Regions from separate parts of the Bacteroides parvus genome, predicted to be linked through region 3. Evidence: riboswitches for the same ligand, from Rfam matches in the RefSeq annotation. Region 3 holds a riboswitch; each other region holds the start of a gene.
What was found. Region 3 has a riboswitch for cobalamin ahead of JXR92_RS09705 (tryptophanase). Riboswitches for the same ligand answer to the same signal wherever they lie in the genome.
Positions count from the first base shown of each region.

Region 1: it holds a riboswitch for cobalamin, as region 3 does, so the genes downstream of both, accC (acetyl-CoA carboxylase biotin carboxylase subunit) here and JXR92_RS09705 (tryptophanase) in region 3, are expected to answer to the same signal.
Region 2: it holds a riboswitch for cobalamin, as region 3 does, so the genes downstream of both, JXR92_RS15810 (TonB-dependent receptor plug domain-containing protein) here and JXR92_RS09705 (tryptophanase) in region 3, are expected to answer to the same signal.

Region 1 is NZ_CP084680.1:3,015,609-3,021,072, reverse strand. It holds gene accC (acetyl-CoA carboxylase biotin carboxylase subunit) at 1-1,447, opposite strand, end outside; cobalamin riboswitch at 1,583-1,787, opposite strand; cobalamin riboswitch at 1,830-2,037, shown strand; gene JXR92_RS12230 (TonB-dependent receptor) at 2,160-4,520, shown strand; gene JXR92_RS12225 (hypothetical protein) at 4,536-5,464, shown strand, end outside.
Region 2 is NZ_CP084680.1:3,839,490-3,844,953, forward strand. It holds gene JXR92_RS15805 (YncE family protein) at 1-395, opposite strand, end outside; gene JXR92_RS15810 (TonB-dependent receptor plug domain-containing protein) at 449-2,464, opposite strand; cobalamin riboswitch at 2,524-2,722, opposite strand; gene JXR92_RS15815 (Cof-type HAD-IIB family hydrolase) at 2,823-4,055, shown strand; gene JXR92_RS15820 (RecQ family ATP-dependent DNA helicase) at 4,122-5,464, shown strand, end outside.
Region 3 is NZ_CP084680.1:2,423,315-2,428,778, forward strand. It holds gene gldE (gliding motility-associated protein GldE) at 1-408, shown strand, start outside; gene JXR92_RS09700 (4'-phosphopantetheinyl transferase family protein) at 419-1,048, shown strand; gene JXR92_RS09705 (tryptophanase) at 1,054-2,427, opposite strand; cobalamin riboswitch at 2,701-2,902, opposite strand; gene JXR92_RS09710 (sensor histidine kinase) at 3,229-5,022, opposite strand; gene JXR92_RS09715 (response regulator transcription factor) at 4,997-5,464, opposite strand, start outside.

The DNA.
Region 1 (5,464 bases), 590 kb from region 3:
ACAGCTGTGCCGAAACGTTCTCCTCCAGATTAACCAGATAGTCCATATAGGCGGCTATCATGGCAATGTTCTCCAACTCTTCGTTGGTGGTATTGGTGCGTACCAGCATGCGGGCGTTCTTCTCGATAAAGAGGGTGTTGTACTCTCCCTTCACAAAGTCGGGCACGTGCATGATGCGCTTCAGATAGGCAAGGTTGGTCTTTACGCCCGTAATCTTGTACTCATAGAGCACACGGCGCATACGCTCGATGGCATACTGGCGGGTGGTTGCCCATACGATGAGCTTACCTATCATGGGGTCGTAGTAGATGGGAATCTCATAGCCGTCGTACACATAGCTGTCTATGCGCACACCGATTCCGTTCGGTTCCGTCAGTTGCTTGATGACACCGGGAGACGGCATGAAGTTGTTTTCCGTATCTTCGGCACAGATGCGGCACTCTATGGCATGACCGCGCTGGAACAGGTCCTCCTGCTTGAGGTGCAACACCTCGTCGTTGGCAATACGGATTTGCTCTTTCACCAGGTCTACGCCTACCACCTCTTCCGTGATGGGGTGCTCCACTTGCAGGCGCGTATTCATTTCGAGGAAATAGAAACGGCGGTTCTTGTCTACCAGAAACTCGATGGTACCTGCACCGGAGTAGTTCACTGCCTTTGCTGCAGCAACCGCCTTCTCTCCCATTTCCCGGCGCAATTCCGGCGTAAGGAAGGGTGACGGGCTTTCTTCTACCACCTTCTGGTTGCGGCGTTGCACGGAGCATTCGCGGTCGAAAAGGTGGATAACGTTGCCGTGGTTGTCGCCCAATATCTGGAACTCGATGTGATGCGGTTCTTCCACGAACTTCTCCAGATAGACCGTGTCGTCTCCAAAGGAGGACATGGACTCGGAGCGTGCCGTGTTGTAGGCTTCCACCACTTCGCTCTCGTTATGGATAAGGCGCATACCTTTACCACCGCCACCCATAGACGCCTTCAGCATCACGGGGTAGCCTATCTCGTTGCAGATACGCACGGCTTCTTCGGCACTCTGCAAAGGTTGTTCCGTTCCGGGAACCACGGGTACGCCTGCCGCAATCATTCGCTTGCGGGCAGCTATCTTGTCGCCCATCGCCTCCATCGTCTCGGCGGCGGGACCGATAAAGATAATCCCTTCCTCCTTGCAACGGCGTGCAAACTCCGAGTTCTCCGACAAAAAGCCGTAACCCGGATGGATGGCATCGGCACCGCATCGCTTTGCCGTGGCAATCACTTTTTCAATATTCAGATAACTCTCTTTTGCCACGGCCGGTCCTATCGGATAAGCCTCATCGGCATATGCCACATGATGAGAAGTACGGTCGGCATCGGAAAAGACGGCAACCGTAAGCAGTCCCATCTCCCGGCACGAACGCATGACGCGCAAGGCAATCTCACCTCTGTTGGCAATCAATACTTTCTTAATCATTTTACTTTTTCTTTAATATATAAAGGATATATATAGTCACACCACAATGCGGACATACCTTTAACAAAGGCATTCCATTTCTTGTTTAAATGTTCAACTAATATCTTCGTACTGTCTTCCTAACCCACGAGCAAAGGCAGCCTTTAATGAATGGCAGGTCTTCTGACTGACTCCTAATCCTGAAGCCTTCCCGATATTTCAATGCATATCAGTGGCAAGGGTGTTTTTCATGATATAAACGGAGCTTCACAGCAGCGGGACTGTCCGGGATTTACACCCGATTCCCTTTTAATCCAGATGATGGAAACATGCATCCGGAACCAATTCGCGGGCAAAGATAAGAAAAATTATCAGGAGTATTCGCAAACCTAATAGTTTTTGTTATCTTTGTCCCAGTTTTGGTTTCACCTCTCCCGGTTCTGTTGGAGATGAGTGATGAAAAAGGGAATTAGGTGCAAATCCTGAACAGACCCGCTGCTGTAAGTCCTTCCAAAATCTTTGAATATTCTACAAGCCACTGTCCGCCCGGCGGATGGGAAGGCATTCAAAGAGGGATAAGTCAGAAGACCTGCCAAGACAACATAGTTTTAGTGCTTTCGGGGAATAAAGCAACAAAACATTGAGTCGAGGCATTCTTTATCCATATAAAGGAATCTTTCTCTTTGTTCATTTTTCCTTGAGGGCAAGTTACGAACGCTTATAAGGAACTGAAATGAGATTCATCACAGGACTGCTATTTACATTTATCTGCCTGCTTCCTGCAGGTAGTATGGCACAAAATAAGGTCACCTTATCCGGAAAAGTCATAGACCAGCACGGGACACCGATAGCCCAAGCCACCATCGCTGTGGAAAACACCACCTCCGGCACCTATACGGACGACCGGGGGAAGTATTCACTGCAAGTCGCTCCGGGTAAACATACCTTCATCGTCTCCTTCCTGGGCTACCAAACCGTGAAACAATCCCTCGACATCCGGCAGGATAAAAAACAGAACTTTACATTGCAGGAAAGTACCGTAACGCTAAGCTCTGTCGAGGTTTACGGAAAGACCCAAACGCAGAAAGTGAAGGAAGGGGCCTTTGCTGTCAATGCACTCGACATCAAGCCGATAGTAAACTCTCTGAATAACCTCAACGACCTGGTGAACCGTACAACGGGCATTAAGGTGAGAGAGGAAGGCGGAGTTGGCTCGGACTTCGACCTCTCCATCAACGGAATGTCCGGTAATTCCATACGTTATTTTCTGGACGGAATACCATTGGACACAAAAGGCAGCGGCGTTTCATTGGCAAATCTGCCGGTCAATATCATCGACCGGATTGAAATTTATAAAGGAGTAGTACCTGCCAGTCTGGGTACAGATGCATTGGGAGGCGCCATCAATATCATTACGAAGCAAGAGAAGAAGAACTATCTGGATGTCTCCTACGGTATCGGTTCCTTCCATACCCACAAGGCAGACTTGAATGCCCAGTTTGTAGAGCCTCGAACCGGACTGATCATTAAACCTACCTTTGGGGTCAATTACTCCAAAAACGATTATATGATGAGAGATGTCGAAGTCTGGGATGAAGACAGCCGCAAATACATTCTGACTGACCGTAGACGCTTCCATGATGACTATTTTTCACTGTTCGGACAAATGGAAATCGGCTTTGCCAATAAGTCCTGGGCAGATGCTTTTTTTGTTTCCGCCTCTTACTCCAAAGTAGACAAGGAGTTGCAGACAGGCTCTGTACAGAGTAAGGTATATGGAATGGCAGAAAGAGGCTCCGATGCATGGAACATTTCAGCCCGCTATCAAAAGCATAATTTCATTTGGAAGAACATGCAGCTGAATGCCGCACTCTCGCACACTTGGGACCATTCATTGACCACAGATACAGCCTACCGTAAGTATGACTGGAACGGAGATTATATCGTAAGCTCACGTAACGAAATCACAGGACGGGGCCGTTCGATGCGCCATTACAAACGTCCCCTGACCATTGGCCGCGCCAATCTGGACTATCGGTTGAACAACCATCACTCCCTCAACCTAAACTATCTATTAAGCCGCATCGGCAATGACCGCTATGATGAAGCGGATACTGATTTTGAAGCCTCCAATGATATTCTGGCAAAACATGTGACAGGCTTCTCCTACAATCAGTCCCTTCTCGAAGAAAAAATGAGCAATACCTTTTTTGTAAAGAACTACATCAACCACCTGAATATCCGGCAAACGGATTTATCCAGCATCACCGGGTCGAAGGATGTAAAAGGGACAATAACCAAAAAGTATTGGGGCTACGGTATCGGTTCACGCTACACAGCCATAGAACCTTTATCCATTAAAATTTCCTATGAGCACAGCGTCCGGCTGCCCCTTGCCCGCGAATTATTGGGAAACGGTACCACCATATATGCCAATGTAGCCTTGAAACCCGAAAGCAGCGACAACATCAATCTGGGTATCTTCGGCACATGGCATCCTGCCCCCGGCCATACACTTTATTATGAAGCAAACGGTTTCCTGCGCTATGTGGACGACTATATCCAAGCCACCGTAGAAACCAAAGAAGGTATGATGCAATATAAGAATGTTCCGGCTGTACATATCAAGGGCATAGAAGGAGAAGTACGTTACGACTGGCAAAGCAAGTTACAGCTTGCCACCAATGTCAGTTTTCAAGAGGCACGCGACCAGAACAGATACAAGACTGACGGGAAGCCTTCGGCAACTTACAACAACCGGGTACCCAACCGCCCCTGGCTCTTCGGAAGTGCAGAAGCAAGCTATCTTTTCCACAATGTGGTTCTGCCCGAAAGCAAATTACGGCTGAGTTGCAGTTATCAGTGGGTGCACTGGTTTTTCCTGACATGGGAGGCCTATGGCTCTCGCGAAAGCAAGGCACGCATCCCGGCACAACACATTTGCAATGCCGACATCACCTATTCATGGAAACGAGGACGATACAATATTTCGCTGGAATGCTCGAACCTACTCGACAAATTGGCCTATGATAACTATAAACTGCAAAAGCCCGGACGAGCATTCTTCGCCAAATTCAGATTATTCATCAACTAACTAATTTTATTTAAAATGAAACGACTAAATCTTTTATCCGGTATCCTTATGGCCGTAGCCATGACCTTATCATTCAGTGCATGTTCCGACAACAACGATCCAGACCCCACCCCGGATCCAGACCCGCAACCGGAACTTTCCGATTATCACTTTGATATTTTTATGACTATCGGCAAACACGGTGGTATGAACCAGGGTGACGGTACCATTGTAAAAAGTGTAAACAGCCTTACGGCAGATATGGGAGTCATTGACATAAAGAATGACGGCGTTGAGTTCAGAAGTGAAAACAACACTTATTCCATGGAAGCCATTGTCAAAGGGAAATACTATTATCAAGTGCCAAACTCAAACGACCGATTTACTAAATTGCAGGTAACCGGTAATTCCATCAAAATAGTCCAAGAACAAACATTTGTACAGAATACCTTCAAAGTACGCGGCTACACACATGCCTGGCTGGATGACCATACCCTGATTATCATGGCAGCCAATGGTAATGCGGACAAAGTTATCTGGACCAAGCTGAATGCTGACGACATGCGTATCCTTGCCGAAGGAACACTGGACCTTCCTTTGCCAGAAGGAGCAAAAGTATTCACAGCTTCCGGCATTCTGACCTACAACGAAAAGGCCGGTAAATTATATTACTTCTACTTCGGTAAAGACAAATCAGGCAGAGGTGGAAAGGCAACCTCAAACTTCCTGACAGCAGTTATCAATCCCTCGGACATGAAAGTGGAAAGTAACAAGGTCAATACCCTTGCCGGAGAAATGGCGGGAAGCGCTTACGGAGAACTGATGCAAAGTTGCGTGATGTATGATGCAGACGGTAACCTCTACTTGGCTGCATTCACTGATGCCAATGACATAGAACAAGGCCATCTGCTCCGCATCAAGAAAGGTGAAACAGACTTCGATGCAAGCTATGAGGGATATCCCAA
Region 2 (5,464 bases), 1.4 Mb from region 3:
CCAGCACTGAGGTCATTATCATCTACAAACGAAACACGTTTCAACTCCACACCTGCAGCATTCAGCTTGGTCAGATAATTGGAACCGCTTACAGCTATATATATTTCATCTTCATACTCAATCATGCTCTGACCAAGGTCACCCAACTTGGCATTGTTTTGGGTCTTGTAGATATCATTGATAAAATCCGCATCCTTATTGGGTGCATAAAAAGCAAGTCCTGCATTGTTGGCTCCTTGAGAGCCTTCGTTCAGAATATAGACACGCGTCTGCGGCAGTGTCACCTTCGACCCGCCGTCATCCAGAGAATCGTCATCGTCGTCACTACAAGATGCCAAAGAGGCACCCAAAGCAAGCATGCAGAGCATACCGAATAATAAACTTCTTACTTTCATAATTACAGTTGTTATTGTTTATAATTAGTTTTTATTGTTCATAAATAGATTATTCAAAACTTGAAAGTACCCGTCAACCGCCACGAACGGCCCGGCATAGGATAATATTTTATCACGTCATACTGCTCATCGGTCAGATTTATAATCTCGGCCTGCAACAGAAGCCGGCAACCGCCCAAAACAAACTCATGAGAGAGGCTCATCGTATGCTCCAGATAGCCCTCAATCTCATTTTCCGGAATGTTCTGCGACAAATAGTAACGCTTTCCCACTCCTACCGCCGAGTAGCCCACATTCACCCACGGCGTTTCTACAATGGCGGACGCGTTTCCGCTATGAAGAGGAGTATAAGGCAATTGGTCCTTATAGTTCTTCGCGTCGGAATCGGTCAGGTCAATGGCCTTTTGCCATGTATATCCGCCCGACATAATCAGTCTTATTTTCTCCGTCAATGGAACGGTTGCCGCCAAAGTGGCATCCACACCTGCGGCATGCACCTTGCCGTAGTTCGCCATCTTCCACGCATAGGTGGTGGGAAAAGCCACAATCTTATCCGTCACATTATTATAGTAACCGTCAAGCGTAACGGAGATATAATCGAACACAGACAATCCGGATTTGCTCCATGTGATACCGACATTATATTCGTCTGCCTTCTCGGGTCGCAGATTGCGGTTGCCCAGCCGGTAATAATAGAGGTCGTTGAAAGTGGGCAGACGGAACGTACTCTTATACATCAACCGGAAATACAGCGACTCGTCCTGCCAAGGCTGCATACTGACTGATAAAGAGGGGGCAAAACGATGGAAGTCATCGGGGACCGTACCTTTCTCGGCATGCTCCGAAGTGGCGGTATGCACCAGCGAGGTCGTGGCCGTGAGCCATCCTTGCCGGTAGCGTGCATTGAAGGCACTGATGGAAGTATATCTTGTGGGGAAAGGACATTCCGGCAAACTGTTGCGCAACTTGTTTATCACCCCGTCCTGCGCCAACGAAAGGGTCAAAGCTTCCAAAGGACGGTAGAGAACGGTCGCGGAAATATAATATTCGTCTTGCCGGTGATTTTCCCGATAATATCCGTTGGTATATTCCTTACCCTCATCCTTATATTTGTTCCAGCCATGATTATACTTTGCTTGTGCCTGCAGACTCCATCGGGGCGAAAAATGCTTCCTATAACGTGCCTGCACAAAAGTATTCTCATCCCAAAGCGTTTCATCGGAAAGGGGATTATAGAGCGTAACCGCCCCTGGAAGTCCCCGACGGGAATAGAAGTAGTAACCCTTCACATCCAGTTCACTGTCATCCTTGAAAGTATGATAAAGGGTAGCTTCGCCCTGCCAGGAATAGATGCCGGTGTTATTACGTTTCTCTTCCGTCACGTATTTTCCATTGACCAGCGTGAAAGGGTAATTACCGTCCGCCCTCATATAAGCGGCATCTACCGCCACGCGTGTACGGCTGCCCAGTTTCTGCCACCAGCGCAACGAGGGGCTGACCATGCCGAACGACCCTCCGCGCACCCGTGCCTGAAAAGCGGCATTGCGCCCGTCATCAAAATGAGGTTTTTCCGTCTCTATGCCCAGCACACCGGCCGACGCATACAAGCGGGCGGACTGCAACAAGTCCTCCGACTGCCCGATGGCGAGCGAAAGCATGGAAACATTGTCCAGCGAAAAACGCCCGATATCTATCTGCCCTGCCTGACAATTGCTCACCGCCACCCCGTCATAACTGACAGCTGTATGGGCTGCTCCCATATTGCGTATGGAAACCGTTTTCAGTCCTCCAATGCCTCCATAGTCCTTTACATTGGCTCCGGCAAAACGGCGCACAGCATCTGCCATATTCTGTATTCCCAGCTGGCTGATATCCTGCCGTGACATCGTCTGTATGGGTACGGCAGAAGTCACTTTATTGGGCGACCTGCGTGCTGTCACTGTCACTTTCTCTATCTGATGCACTTTCCCTGTAATCGTATCTCCTCCCACCTCCTGGGCAGAGAGCCGGAATATACTTGCACCCACTGAAACAGCACAGACCAGTAGTACCTTAGTCCTTCCTGACATAGAATAAATGAAGATTATCTTAAACCATTTGCGCACTGCCCACTTTCCTCGAATGGACAATTTTTCGACTTTGTTTTGCAGGTCTTCTGACTCGTTCCCGGTACATCGCCTTCCCGTTCTTTCCGAAGAACAGTGGCACAAGTATGATACACCGAGCATGGAACTCACAGCAGCGGGACTGTTCGGGACTTTCACCCGATTCCCTTTTCATCCGCTTCTCCGGATAGAGAACGCGGAACAAAACGTGGACAAAGATAGGATAAATAAAAGAAGTTTCAGTAAACAATAAAACGAATATTACCGTTTTAACAGTCATTTTTCTAACTTTGTAACATAATAACCCAAAAATTGAGTTGCCATGAAATATAAGTTATTGGTTCTTGATGTAGATGGGACGCTACTCAATGATGAAAGAGAAATCAGTAAAAGGACATTAGCCGCTCTGCTAAAGGTCCAGCAGATGGGAGTGCGCATAGTTTTGGCATCCGGTAGGCCGACTTATGGACTGATGCCACTGGCCAAAACCCTCGAACTCGGCAATTATGGAGGGGTTGTTCTCTCCTATAACGGTTGCCAGATAATAAAAGCACAGAACGGAGAAATATTGTTTGAACGACGCATCAATCCGGAAATGCTGCCTTATCTGGAAAAGAAAGCCCGCAAGAACGGCTTTGCCATCTTCACCTACCACGATGATACCCTCATTACGGATAGTCCGGACAATGAATATATAAAGAATGAAGCCCTGCTAAACAATTTGAAGATAATCAGGGAAGATGAATTCTCTACTGCCATAGACTTCGCGCCTTGCAAGTGCATGCTGGTGAGTGACAAGGAAAAAGCTCTGATAGGGCTGGAACAACATTGGGAAAAACGCCTGGCAGGTACTCTGGATGCTTTCCGTTCCGAGCCTTACTTTTTAGAGGTGGTGCCCTGCGGAGTCAATAAAGCGAATACGTTAGGCGCCCTATTAGAGCATTTGGGAGTAACACGGGAAGAAGTCATTGCCGTTGGAGATGGCGTATGCGATGTGACCATGCTCCAATTGGCCGGCATGGGGGTAGCTATGGGACATTCACAAGATTCTGTAAAGGTCTGTGCAGACTATGTGACCGCATCGAATGAAGAAGATGGAGTGGCCCTGGCCGTAGAAAAACTAATATTGGCAGAAGTGCGTGCAGCAGAGGTGCCTCTTGATTTACTGAACGAACGGGCACGACACGCATTGATGGGAAACTTGGGCATTCAATACACATACGCTTCGGATGAGCGCGTAGAAGCAACCATGCCGGTCGACTACCGTACCCGCCAACCCTTCGGCATTCTGCATGGCGGTGCCACCCTTGCCTTGGCAGAAACCGTTGCCGGGCTCGGCTCCATGATTATCTGCGAACCTGATGAGATTGTCGTGGGAATGCAAGTCAGCGGAAATCATATTTCTTCTGCACACGAAGGAGATACCGTAAGGGCAGTAGGCACTATCCTGCACAAAGGACGCTCATCCCATATATGGAATGTGGACGTATTTACTTCCACCAATAAACTGGTTTCCTCTATACGGGTAGTGAATAGTGTGATAAAGAAAAGATAAAATAATAAAAAAACGATACAGACACATAACAAATCCAAGTTGTAAAACTATTTATTATATTGAGATATGTCAATATGGAGCAAGCTTATAGGAATCAAGAAAACCGAGGATAGAAACAATATCATCGGCTATAAAACCACCTCTGTACCATATAATGCCTACAATTATGCCATAGTAGATGTTGAAATAGGCTTGAAAGACCACAGAATCCATGATATAGGAGCCCTCAAGCATGATGACACGACATTTCATAAAACCTCAAAAGAAGAACTATTCATTTTCTTAAACGACATAGACTACATCTGCGGACACAATATCGTTCACCATGATGCTAAATACCTGTTTACGGACAAAATTTGCCGCTGGATTTTAGTTGATACACTTTATGTTTCGCCTTTACTGTTCCCTGAACACCCTTACCACAGGCTTGTGAAAGATGATAAACTGATGAGCGAACAGATGAACAATCCGGTGAACGATTGCAAGAAAGCAAAAGACTTATTACTGGATGAAATAGCATGCTGGCATTCATTACCAAAAGAAAAGCGTATACTATTCGCATCGTTGCTGAAGGACAAGAAAGAATTTGAAGGATTTCTCAATATGGTAAGTGCGGAGTATATTCATAAAGGAATACCTGAACTTATTAAAGAACTTTATGCCGGAAAAATTTGCCAACATGCCGACCTTGACATGCTCATCAATCAATACCCATGCGGATTGGCATACGCTTTGGCTCTGATTGACACCACCGATTACCGCTCCATCACTCCCGGATGGGTACTTTATAATTATCCGGAAGTGGAATTTATCGTAAAACTCTTGCGACACACTACTTGCAAAGAAGGCTGCGACTACTGCCATACGCAATTGGATGTGCTCCATAACCTAAAAATATTTTTCGGATATGAGCGCTTCCGGACATACGAAGGCGAGCCACTGCAAGAACGTGCTGCCCAAGCTGCGGTAAAAGGGGAATCGCTACTGGCGATATTTCCTACCGGCGGCGGCAAATCACTTACTTTCCAATTGCCCGCACTCATGGCTGGGCACTCCGTGCACGGGCTTACGGTAGTCATCTCCCCCTTGCAGTCCTTGATGAAAGACCAGGTAGACAACCTTGCCGACAGAGGCATCACGGATGCCGTAACCATAAATGGGATGTTAGACCCCATCACAAGATCACTGTCCATACAAAGAGTACAAGACGGAGAAGCCTCGTTGTTGTATATCTCTCCCGAAATGCTCCGTTCAAAAACAATCGAGAAAATATTGATGGCGCGCCACGTTGTAAGGTTTGTGATAGACGAAGCGCACTGCTTTTCTTCATGGGGGCAGGATTTCAGGGTTGACTATCTCTACATTGGCAAATTCATCCAAAAATACCAGCAAAAGAAAAAATGCAAAAC
Region 3 (5,464 bases):
AACAAGATTCATATAGCCATTGTGGTCGATGAGTTCGGCGGTACGTCGGGCATTGTCACCATGGAGGACATTATTGAGGAGATTGTGGGCGAAATTCATGACGAATACGATGATGAAGAACGTACATATGCCGTACTGAATGACCACACTTGGGTATTTGAAGCCAAGACCCAGCTGACCGATTTCTATAAAATAACGAAGATAGACGAGGAAACGTTCGATGAGGTGGCAGGGGATGCCGATACGCTTGCCGGACTTCTGCTGGAGCTGAAGGGGGAATTTCCTGCTCTCCATGAAAAGGTGACCTACGGCCGTTATGAGTTTGAGGTGCTGGAGATGGACAACCGCCGTATCCTGAAAGTGAAGTTTACAGTAAATGCCTCAACTCCTCTAATCCCTAATCCTTAATCCTTGCCTCATGCCCCTCTTCTTACAACATACCGCTCTTCCCTGCCGATGGGGAATTTGGAAAACGGAGGAATCTCCGGAGGAATTGCTGGCCATGCTTCCTCATCAGGAAGTATACCGGGAAGGTATGCGGCGTTTCACCGCAGCACACCGCCGTCTGGAGTGGCTGGCTGTCCGTGTATTGCTTTACACGCTGTCGGGAGAAGAGAAAGAGATTGCCTATCATCCCAGTGGGAAACCTTATTTGGCAGATGCTTCCGCCTCTCTCAGTATTTCGCATACGAAAGGTTATGTGGCTGTTGTTTTGGGATTGCCGGGTCGGGAAGTGGGCATTGACATTGAGCAGTATGGTGAACGGGTAAGGAAGGTGGCGCATAAATTCATGCGCGAAGATGAACAGCCATCCGTGTTTCGCGGAACCGACACTTGGTCACTGTTGCTGCACTGGTCGGCCAAGGAGACCATGTTTAAATGCCTGAATGCTTCCGAGGTTGATTTTCGTGGGCACATGCGCATTCTGCCTTTTGCTGTAAATGAAAGCGGCGTATTCTCCGCCGAAGAGTATCGTACGGTGGAGAAACGCCGGTTCACTATTCATTATTATTTGTTTCCGGATTTTGTCTTGACATTGAGTCTGTAAATTTCTTACAGCCTTTCCAGTTGTACCGTAAAATGTCTCATCAACGGAGCTTCCCAAGTGATGCGAACTCCGCGGGTAATACTTTCCCGCTTGTCATATACATTTTTTAAAGCGGCTGCTACCACATCCATGTGGTTGTCGGTGTACACGCGGCGAGGGATGGCAAGCCGGAGCAAATCCAAGCCGTTGAAGCGGTTTTCGCGGGTCACCGGGTCGCGGTCTGCCAGCAGATAGCCGATTTCACAACCGCGTATGCCTGCTTCTAGATAGAGTTCGGCGGTCAGTGTCTGTGCCGGAAACTCTTCTTTGGGCACGTGTGTCAGCACTTTGGGGGCATCCACAAATATGGCATGGCCGCCTGCGGGACGTTGGTAAGGTATCCCGTACTCATCCAGTTTCATGGCTAGATAGCCCACCTGGTGAATGCGGGTTTCCAGATTGTCAAATTCAGTATTTTCATCCAGGCCGATGGCAAGGGCGTTCATGTCACGTCCGTTCATGCCGCCGTAAGTGAGGTAGCCTTCGAATTGCACGCAGAAGCCTTTGGCACCTTCATACCAGTCTTTCCGGCGGGTGGCTATGAATCCGCCCATGTTGACAATACCGTCTTTTTTGGCACTCATCGTCATGCCGTCGGCAAGGTCAAACATCTCGCGGGTAATTTCCTTTATGCTCTTGTTGCGGTAACCTTCTTCTCTCATTTTGATGAAGTAGGCATTTTCCGCAAAGCGTGCCGAGTCAAAGAGAACGGGCTTGCCGTACTTGTCGGCAATGGCGCGGACTTCGCGCAGGTTCTGCATGGAAACCGGCTGGCCGCCTGCGGTGTTGTTGGTTATGGTGACGATGACGAACGGTATCCGTTCGCTATGTTCCTGTAATGCTTTTTCCAGTTTTTTAGGGTCTACATTGCCTTTGAAGGGAATTTCCAGCTGTGTCTGTTTGGCTTCGTCTATGGTGCAGTCCAGAGCCAGTGCCCGGCGTCCCTCGATATGTCCTTTGGTGGTGTCGAAATGGGAGTTTCCCGGCACAATGTCGCCCTCGTGCACCAGGTAGGAGAAGAGTACATTTTCGGCAGCGCGTCCCTGGTGGGTGGGGATAATGTATCCAAATCCGGTGAGGCGGGTGATGACTTCCTTCAGTCTGAAGAATGAGGTGGCTCCGGCATAGCTTTCGTCGCCCAGCATCATGCCTGCCCATTGGCGGTCGCTCATGGCGCCGGTGCCCGAGTCGGTGATGAGGTCGATATAAACTTGTTCCGATTTGAGTTGGAATACGTTGTAGTGGGCTTCTTTCAGCCATTGTTCGCGTTCCTGGCGGGTACTTTTACGGATAGGTTCCACCATTTTTATTTTCCATGCTTCGGCAAATGGTAATTCCATAGACTCTGTATCTTTAATAATTTGACAATAGGTTAACGGATAAACCGATTATTTCGGTTTAATGTGCCGAATTTAGGTAAAATCTATGTAATAATCAATTTAAATATGACTTTTTGTAATGTAAATGTCCGGACGAAATCACTTCGGCCGGACATCATCAAATAAACTTGGCAGAGTTTATTACCTTCTTTACTTTCTCTGAATTAGGTTTGATGAATGAAATGATGGACGGTTTGTCCGGCTCATTAGACTCAACGCTTTTTCCTCGAAAGCAATGATAAAGTATGCATGGCAGGTCTTCTGACTTGTTTCTGTTGCAGGCGCCTTCCCGGAAGAATATTCCAGTGGCATAGAGTAATTGTCTGCAACGTTGCACGAAACTTACAGCAGCGGGACTGTCCAGGATTTACACCTGATTCCCTTTTAATCGCTTTCCCAGAAGAGGGGGAGCGAACCAATGCATGACAAAGATACGGATTCTTTTTGAGAAAACAATTCTATGAGTGATAAATTTTCTTCCCCGCTCTCTTTCTTTTTGCCGACAAATTGGCAAGGTTTTGCCATCCTCTTGGCAAGACTTTGTCACCGCGTTGGCAAAACTTTGCCATAGGCATGGCAAAAGTTTGCCAAAAGCATGGCAATAGGTTGGCAAAATTACTCTCTGATTGATAGTGACTTAAGGCGATTTAAGCAATCCGTCATGTCGGTAAGGTGAAAAGATACCAATACAAGCCACACTTGCCACAAGAACCTTCTCCAGAGGTATGCAAAGCATTTTGTTTGGTGTGGTAAAACGGGCTGTTATCTCTCTTTTGCCAGTGTGAATACAAACTCCAGCCCTCCGCCTTGGTTGTTTTTGGCAGAGATGGTGCCTCCGTGAATAAGGACTGCATTCTTCACTATGGCGAGCCCCAAGCCGGTGCCGCCCAACTTGCGCGAGCGTCCTTTGTCTACACGGTAGAAGCGTTCGAACAAACGGTTCAGATGTTCGGGAGAAACGCCGATGCCGGTATCGGCAAAACTGAAATAGTAGTAATTCTCGTCTTCGCGGAAACAACTGATGTTGATGTGTATGTTGGTGCCGGCATAAGCGATGGCGTTGTCCATGAGATTGCGGAAGATGGAGTAGAGTAGAGAGTAGTTGCCCCGCAACTGTATCTTCGATTTTAGGGAATTGACAACGGTGATTTGCTTCTGTTCCAGTTCCAGGGACACTTCGTTGACGATGTTTGAAACCAGCATGCTGATGTCCACCTTTTCCATATCGATCATGTTGGCGGCTTCGTCCATGCGGGTCAGTACGGATATGTCGCGCAGCAGGCGGCTCAGGCGGTTGCTTTGCGCGTAGCAGCGTTCCATGAAGATTTGCATCTTTTCGGGCGCGATGTTCTCGTTGTTCACGATGGTTTCCAGATAGCCTTGTATGCTGCTTACGGGGGTTTTCAGCTCATGGGCGATGTTTTGGGTCAATTGCCGTTTTAGCTGTATCTGCTCCTCTTCCTGGGTGATGTCGTTGATGGAAATCTCAAAGCTGAGGTCTTGGAAGATGATGCACTCCACGATGAAGATGCGTCCGTTCTTGTTGATGTGAACGGACATTCTTCGTTCTTCGTTATAGGAAGGGCGTTTCTGTGCCTTGTTGATGAAATCTGTTATCTTCTGGAATTCGCAGATGGAGAATATTTCTTCGGTAGTCTGCAGGTTGGAGTCTGAAATCAGATTGCCGTATTGGGTGAACAGATTGTTTACCAGTATCTCCTTTTTGTCTCTGTTGAATACGCCCAGTCCTTCGCGGGAGGTCTGCAAATGGGTGATGAGTTTTTCGCGCTCAATGTAAAGCGCCTCTTTGGTTTCGCGCAGGCGCTTATATATTTGTATGATGTGCTGCGAAATCTCTCCAAGTTCATTGTGCGGGAAGGCGGTTTGTATGTCCATGTCTATGGGTTCGTTCTTGTCGGCTCTTTTGGCAAACTCACGCAGGTGGTTGATGGCACTGCCAAGTTTGGAGGTGAATTTATAAAAGATGAATATCAGCAGCAGTGATACAATGACCGTGAACCAGATGTAATGTGGGTCGGCAGCCAGATTGTTCATCAGGTTGACGTTGTAGGGGAGAGCTGAGCGGATGATGCAGTCTTTGTAGACGGTGGCAGAATAGAAATAGGTTCTGCCGGTGGTTTCGGAGATGCGCCGCAGGTCGTAGCCTTTGCCGGCTTTCAGTGCCTTCTGCACTTCGGGGCGCTTGATGTGGTTGTCCAGTTCATGGCTGCCGTTCTGGGAACTGTCGAACAATACGTTACCTTGAAGGTCTACCACGGTGACGCGCAGTTCCTTGTTTACATGCTTGGAGATATAGCTGTCCAGCATGGAAGTCCATAGGCTGTCGGGGAGATAACGAAGTTCCTGGTGTAGTCTGTCATTATAGTCTTGCAGCTGCGTGTCCAGTAGCTCCACTTTATATTCCTTTTCCCGCTGATACTGGTAGGCGATGAAGCATGCGGCGAATATGAGGAACAGTGAAATGACCGAAAGGAAAAGCTTCCGGCTGAAGGACAGAAAGTGTCTGTCGTTATTCGGCTTCGAAACAATATCCATATCCCAAGCGTGTTACGATGCATTTGCCATAAACTCCGATTTTCTTGCGTAGGCGTGTGATGTTTACGTCGATGGTACGGTCCAGCACATATACTTCATCACTCCAGATGCGGTTCAGTATATCCTCGCGCGAGAATACGCGTCCTTTATTCTGCAAAAGCAGCAATAAGATTTCAAACTCTTTTTTGGTGAGCGGTGCCTCTTCACCGTCAATGCAGACTTTCTTCTTGATGACGTTCAGCACCAGCGTCTTGTAGACAATCTGTTCCGGTGCATGCTCTGTCTCTCCTTGCTGGGTGCGTCTCAGTACGGCTTTGACACGTGCCGCTACTTCGCGCAGCGAGAAGGGTTTGGATATATAGTCGTCCGCTCCCAGGTTGAAGCCAGTCACGGTGTCATTTTCCGTATCTTTGGCGGTAATGAAGATGATGGGTATCTGGGC